DNA from 3 places in the Noviherbaspirillum sp. FW303-A3 genome. Region 3 is predicted to be linked to each of the others. Evidence: predicted binding sites of a transcription regulator. Region 3 holds the regulator's gene; each other region holds the start of a gene.
The links. The regulator LexA, encoded in region 3, represses DNA repair genes until DNA is damaged. The targets are predictions, from matches to a motif close to ACTGTATNNNNATACAGT.
Positions count from the first base shown of each region.

Region 1: recA (recombinase RecA) is a predicted target of LexA. The motif match lies at 804-821, and genes of this name have one in related genera.
Region 2: imuA (translesion DNA synthesis-associated protein ImuA) is a predicted target of LexA. The motif match lies at 859-876, and genes of this name have one in related genera.

Region 1 is NZ_JBYTAZ010000001.1:3,935,147-3,937,412, forward strand. Features, by position in the region: gene AC3WOY_RS18915 (response regulator) at 1-656, opposite strand, end outside; gene recA (recombinase RecA) at 902-1,945, shown strand; gene recX (recombination regulator RecX) at 2,008-2,266, shown strand, end outside.
Region 2 is NZ_JBYTAZ010000002.1:264,201-266,466, forward strand. Features, by position in the region: gene AC3WOY_RS27510 (hypothetical protein) at 1-380, shown strand, start outside; gene AC3WOY_RS27515 (hypothetical protein) at 411-617, opposite strand; gene imuA (translesion DNA synthesis-associated protein ImuA) at 894-1,691, shown strand; gene AC3WOY_RS27525 (Y-family DNA polymerase) at 1,627-2,266, shown strand, end outside.
Region 3 is NZ_JBYTAZ010000001.1:864,316-866,581, reverse strand. Features, by position in the region: gene AC3WOY_RS04250 (RNA methyltransferase) at 3-764, shown strand; gene lexA (transcriptional repressor LexA) at 831-1,487, opposite strand; gene rpsF (30S ribosomal protein S6) at 1,747-2,115, shown strand; gene priB (primosomal replication protein N) at 2,134-2,266, shown strand, end outside.

The DNA of each region.
Region 1 (2,266 bases), 3.1 Mb from region 3:
TCGAGACAGTAACCCAGGCCGCGCACGGTGGCGATGCGCACGCCGCCCACCTCGATCTTCTTGCGCAGGCGGTGGACATACACCTCGATGGCGTTGTTGCTGACTTCCTCGCCCCATTCGCACAAGTGGTCAACCAGCTGCTCCTTCGATACCAGGCGTCCGGTCCGCTGCAGGAGGACTTCCAGCAAGCCCAGCTCGCGCGCCGAAAGATCGAGCATCTGGTCGTTCATGTAGGCGATACGCCCCACCTGGTCGTAGGACAGCGGGCCGTGCTTGATGACGGTCGGTCCGCCGCCGGCGCCGCGCCGGGTCAGGGCGCGCACGCGCGCTTCCAGCTCGGACAGCGCAAACGGCTTGGCCATGAAGTCGTCGGCGCCCAGGTCCAGCCCCTTGACCCGTTGTTCGATGGAGTCGCCGGCGGTCAGGATCAGCACCGGCAGGCGCGAATTGCGCGCACGCAGGCGGCGCAGCACTTCCAGGCCGGGCATTTTCGGCAGGCCGAGGTCGAGGATCAGCAGGTCGAAATCCTGCGTCGACAGTGCGGAGTCCGCCTCCAGGCCGTTCTTGACGCAGTCCGTGGCATACCCGGACTGGCGCAGCGAGCGCGTCAGTCCATCGGCTAGTACACTGTCGTCTTCAGCGAGCAAAATACGCATGGTTGGCACTCTGCAATCAGATGGAAAGTAGTCTATTGCTTTTCATTAATAGCGGCAAGGCAAAGCAAGTACCGACTTCAAAAACCCGCTTCTCCCCTCATCCTAATCAAGTTTTCCCGATATTTAAAATTCCCGCTTGCGCACGCCACTGTTTTTTTATACAGTATGGCCTGTGACGTTAATCGTGGCTCGCCAGCCAAAGGGTGGCGAACTAGTTAATACCCAACCGTCGAAAGAATACAGTTATGGACGACAAGAAAGCTGCGCAAAACCCGGAAAAGGCAAAGGCACTGGCTGCCGCGTTGGCGCAAATCGAGAAGCAGTTCGGCAAGGGTTCCGTGATGCGCATGGCGGACGGCGCCGTGGCGGAAGAGGTGCAGGTTGTCTCGACCGGCTCGCTCGGCCTGGATATCGCATTGGGCGTTGGCGGACTGCCGCGCGGCCGCGTTGTGGAAATTTACGGTCCGGAATCGTCCGGCAAGACCACGCTGACCCTGCAAGCTATTGCAGAAATGCAAAAACTGGGTGGTACCTGCGCCTTCATCGACGCGGAACATGCGCTCGACGTCGTGTATGCGCAGAAGTTGGGTGTCAACCTGCAGGAATTGCTGATTTCGCAACCTGACACCGGCGAGCAGGCGCTCGAAATCTGCGATGCGCTCGTACGCTCCGGCAGCGTCGACCTGGTCGTGGTCGACTCGGTTGCAGCACTGACTCCGAAGGCTGAAATCGAAGGCGACATGGGTGATTCGCTCCCCGGCCTCCAGGCCCGTCTCATGTCGCAGGCACTGCGCAAATTGACCGGCAGCATCAACCGCACCAACACCCTGGTCATCTTCATCAACCAGATCCGCATGAAGATCGGCGTCATGTTCGGCAACCCGGAAACGACGACGGGCGGCAATGCACTGAAGTTCTACGCATCCGTCCGCTTGGACATTCGCCGCACCGGTTCCATCAAGTCCGGCGATGAGGTGATCGGCAATGAAACCAAGGTCAAGGTCGTGAAGAACAAGGTGGCACCGCCTTTCAAAGAAGCGCATTTCGATATCCTGTACGGGGAGGGCACCTCGCGCGAAGGCGAAATCCTCGACCTGGGTTCCGAAGCCAAGATCGTTGAAAAGTCCGGTGCATGGTACAGCTACAACGGCGAGCGTATCGGCCAGGGCAAGGACAACGCACGCAACTACCTGAAGGAACATCCGGATCTGGCTCGCGAGATCGAAAACAAGGTCCGCGCAGCCCTGGGCGTACCGGAACTGCCGCCCCTCGTGGCAGAAGCTGAATAAGAGGGAACAGCTCCTTTCATCCTGAATACTTCACGTGAGGGAGCCCGCGCTGCTGGAACACCATGGCAAAACTGCAAATGAGTCTAAAGGCGCGGGCTCTGAAGTATTTATCCGCTCGCGAACACAGCCGGCTTGAACTGGGACGCAAGCTGGCACGCTATGCCCAGGAAGGCGACGATATCGAGGCCTTGCTCGATTCACTGGAGGCGGCGAAATTCCTGTCCCAGTCCCGCTTTTCCGAATCGCTGGTCAATCGCCGCGCCGCCCGTTTCGGGAACAGCCGTATTCTCTCCGAACTGCAGTCGCACGGTATCGATGGCG
Region 2 (2,266 bases), on a different contig from region 3:
AGAACATTGAGCTGCTTGTTCCGCGTGCTGAAGGTGGCCGTCAGGCCATCCGGCCAGATGTGTTCTCTCTGGCCGCGGTCTATGACGAAGCCCGCATCAATCCCTGCGTTCATGAAGTTAAGGTAAGCCGTGCTGACTTTTTGGCTGATGTCGCGAGTCCGGAAAAACGGGCTGGCTATTCGCAGATTGCGGAAACCGTGTACTACGCGGCGCCGGCTGGAATGATCGAGGCAAGCGAAGTGCCAGCGGAATGCGGCTTGCTAGTCGAAGTGCAGGAAGGACAATTTAAGGTGGTGAAGCGCCCGAAGAAGAAGGTTGAGTTGACGGTGCACCACTTCATGAACCTGATCTTGAAGCCGGGTTCGGTGAACCCGCTCTAACTTAGAGCAAACGGCGCGCGGGAAAGGAATTTATGAGGCGTGTCCGGCGCAGGTGCCGTCGGTGCCGACGTTATCGCATTCCCCGACCACGAGTCCGACCTTTCCTTGCGCCTTCATGATGACGAGGGCAGCACGCATTTCGATTGGTGTGCCGCCCTGCAGCATCGTCCCGAGTTGCTCATCGGTGCGGGAGAGAAGGTAATCAATATCGAAGTGGCAATGGATGCGAGTGCCCATGGTATTCCTTGAATAAGTCGAGCGGAACGCTGGATGAATTCTCAAAGCGTACTGATGCGGACCGCCATCGTTGAATCAGATATGGGCGTCAGCATCCGACAACAGCCTCACGCTTTTTTACAAATTTCCAAGCTGCCAAGTTTACCCCTCGCGCCTGTGTTCTCGCCAGTCGAGTACGAGTGAGCACTTCATAATTTCCCAGATTCAAGTTTACTTTCGAGACACCTTCGTTTACGTTAACACTGTATTTATTTACAGTATTCGAACGAGGCTCACGTGTCCATTCTCCCTTCCACTGCAGTTGCCACTGCGGCGGAGCGGCGCGAGAAAGTGCTCGCACTTACGCAATCCCTTCCGCACGCTGTCTGGCGCGGCGATTCTCTCGGGCGAGGATCGCCCACTGTCATCCCGACGGGCTATGACGCTCTGACTTCCGAGCTTCCGGCAGGCGGTTGGCCGGCGTTCGGCCTGACTGAGCTGCTCTGGGCGCATCCGGGAAGCGGTGAGTTTCGACTGCTGCTGCCAGCCCTGAAGGCGCTTTCGGATGGCGGACGCACGATCGTCATCCTCGGTGCTCCGCATGCACTGATTGCACCCGCGTTTGAGCAGTACGGGATCGACGTCGCGCGCATCCTCGTGGTCCGGGCAGACAAACCCGCCGACCGGCTCTGGGCGGCCGAGCAAGTGCTCAAGACGTCGGTCGGTGCGCTGCTCGCGTGGCAGCCGCAGGTCAAGGCAGAGCAGCTGCGACGCCTCCAGGTTGCGGCGAGTGGGTGTGACGGCCTGACCTTCATTTTCCGTTCGGCGCGCGCGCGAAGCGAACCTTCGCCGGCGCCACTGCGCTTGTTCTGCGAGGCGGGAGCGTTCGGCCAACTTGCGGTTGACGTGTTCAAGCGGCGCGGTCCGGCAGCTTCCCGGCCCGTTGTTCTGCCTCCCTTTTTCCCCCAATCGCTCACCCGTGCGCTGAAGCGCGCACAACGCAGCGCCGCCGTACCCGTCACCGCCGATCATGCTTTGGATTTCCGTCTTCCTGCCGAACCTGCCACTCGACCTCGCGTACCGTCGCTGGCCTGACGCATTGCAGGCCTCGCTGCGCAAGGAAGTGCCGCTGGCAGTCGTGGAAGGCAAACGGGTACGCTGGGCCAGCGAGTGCGCCAGCGCGGCCGGGATCGCCGTGGGCATGACGGAAAACGGCGCGCACGCGCTGGCCAGCAATGTCGTACTGATTCAACGGGACCCGGATGCCGAGGGGAAGGCGGTCCTCGAAGCGGCGCTTTGGGCGCTGCATTTCACCCCGCAAGTCTCGATCCGGCCATTCGGGCTGCTTCTGGATGTCACGGCCAGCCTCACGCTATTCGGCGGCGCCGGCGCGATCATGGCGGCGCTGCGGGAGGGCATCGCTGCTCTCGGCTTTGAGCCTCACCTTGCCGCTGCGCCCACCGCAACGGCAGCATGGTGGTTCGCCCAAGTGCAGGACGGCTTGATCTGCGACACTGAGACAGTAGGCGCTCGGGTTGCGGCGTTACCGGCGCTGCTGATGGAGTCGTTGCGCCCTTACGCCGATACTCTGGATGCCATTGGCTGCCGCAACATCGGTCAGGTCAGGCGTTTGCCGCGTAACGGCATCACGAAGCGATTCGGGCGGGCGG
Region 3 (2,266 bases):
AAATGAACCAGCCCCAAACCAGTAATTCTCTTTTCAGCCGATTGCGCTTTGTCCTGGTCGGCACCAGCCATCCCGGTAACATTGGCGCCGCCGCGCGGGCAATGAAAACGATGGGATTTTCGCAACTTGTGCTGGTTAACCCCCGGTTTCCGGAAGCGACAGCACATGAGGAGGCAATCGCATTCGCCAGTGGTGCGCTGGATGTCCTGCAATCCGCGCGAGTCGTCGCGACGATCGAAGAGGCGCTGGACGGCTGCAACTTTGCTGCGGCGCTCAGTGCCAGGTTGAGGGAGTTTTCTCCGCCGATCACGACGCCGCGATCACTGGCAGGGCAATTGAGGGGGGACGACAGCCTGAATGCCGCGCTGGTATTCGGGAGCGAGCGCTATGGTTTGCCGAACGAGATCATTGAAAAGTGCAACGTGCTGATCAATATCCCGGCGAACCCCGAATACTCGTCGTTGAATCTGGCCCAGGCGGTACAGCTTCTCGCTTACGAGGCACGGATGGCTGCAGCTGGTGAGGCGGTACCTGCTTCCCCGGTCGGTTTCCAGGGCGTGGCCGCGAGCCTGGACCAGATTGAGGGCATGTATGCGCACCTCGAACAGGCACTCGTTGCGGTCGAATTTCTTGATCCGGCAAACCCGAAAAAATTGATGCCTCGCCTGAAGCGTCTTTTTTCCCGGACCCAGCTGGAAACCGAGGAAGTGAACATCCTGCGGGGCATTGCTCGGCAAATCATGAAAAAACTCGGACGGACGTGAAGCCTCGTCCGCGTCGGAATCCCTTTTTCAGGACTGTGCCGCGGACGTTTGCGCTACTCCGCTATTTCAGCCCCATGCGCGCAAGAGGCCTACCGCGAGCCCCTCAAGAGCGAAATTGTCTTCCCGTCCATCCACGACAATCGGTTCGAAATCCGGGTTTTCGGGGAGGAGTTCGATGACGCTGCCAGTCTTGCGGTAGCGCTTGACCGTCACGTCATCGCCAAGGCGGGCAACAACGATCTGCCCGTTCTTGGCTGAGTCGGTTTTCTTCACGGCCAGCAGGTCGCCGTCGAGAATGCCGACATCCCGCATCGACAGCCCCCGTACTTTCAACAAGTAGTCCGGCTTTGCGGAAAACAGCGAAGGGTCGACGCTGTACGTCGTTTCAATATGTTCCTGCGCGAGGATCGGCGAGCCCGCGGCCACTCGTCCAACGAGGGGCAGACTCAGTTGCATCAGGCTGGGGTGCGGCAAGGCCATTTGGCGGGCCACGCCAGTGCTGTCGTTACCCATGTCGCGAAGACGGATGCCGCGTGAGGTGCCGGGAGAAATTTCAATCGCGCCCTTTCGGGCGAGTGCCTGCAAATGTTCTTCTGCAGCGTTCGCTGAACGGAATCCAAGCTCGGCAGCAATTTCAGCCCGGGTGGGAGGAAATCCGGTGTTCTCAATGGCTTCCCTGATCAGGTTCAGGATCTGTTCCTGGCGGGCGGTCAGCTTGATCATGGCGATTCACTGGGGTTATCCAGTGCTGTGTGTATAAACAGACTGTATTTTTATACAGGATTTGTGTGAATGCAAGCGCATTTGTGCTTTATTTGGCCGCTTTTGCGCCGAAATTGTCCGATTCCCGGTCTGCGCGCCTTAAGGGCTTGAAAGCATTGAGTTTTCTTGCTGAACAGGTTATTATTGCGGGCTTTCCTCTTCCCACACCCGTCTTGACGCCGGGGTGGGCGATTTTTCAATCCGTCCAAAAGGAGAATTCATGCGTCATTACGAAATCGTATTTATCGTCCATCCGGATCAGAGCGAGCAAGTGCCCGCGATGATCGAACGCTACAAGGGCATCGTTACCGCCCGCAACGGCAAGGTCCACCGTGTCGAAGACTGGGGCCGCCGCCAACTGGCATACATGATCCAGAAGCTGGCCAAGGCACACTATGTTTGCATGAACATCGAGTGCGACAACGAAACCCTGGCTGAACTCGAAACCGGCTTCAAGTTCAACGACGCCGTCCTGCGCCACCTCACCGTCAAGATGAAGAAGGCCGAAACCGCCCCGTCGCCGATGATGAAGGCTGTTCAGAAGGAAGACGCTGCCAAGTCCCAACGTGCAGAGGCGTCCGCTGCGTAATTGCGGCAGCCGAGGAGTGTGAACCAGCTTCGCCTGATTGCTGCCATTGCCGAGCGTGACGTGTTGCGCTACACCCCGGCAGGCATCCCGATCGTGTCAGCAAAACTGCAGCACAGTTCGGAACAGGTTGAGGCAAGCATCCCGCGCCAGG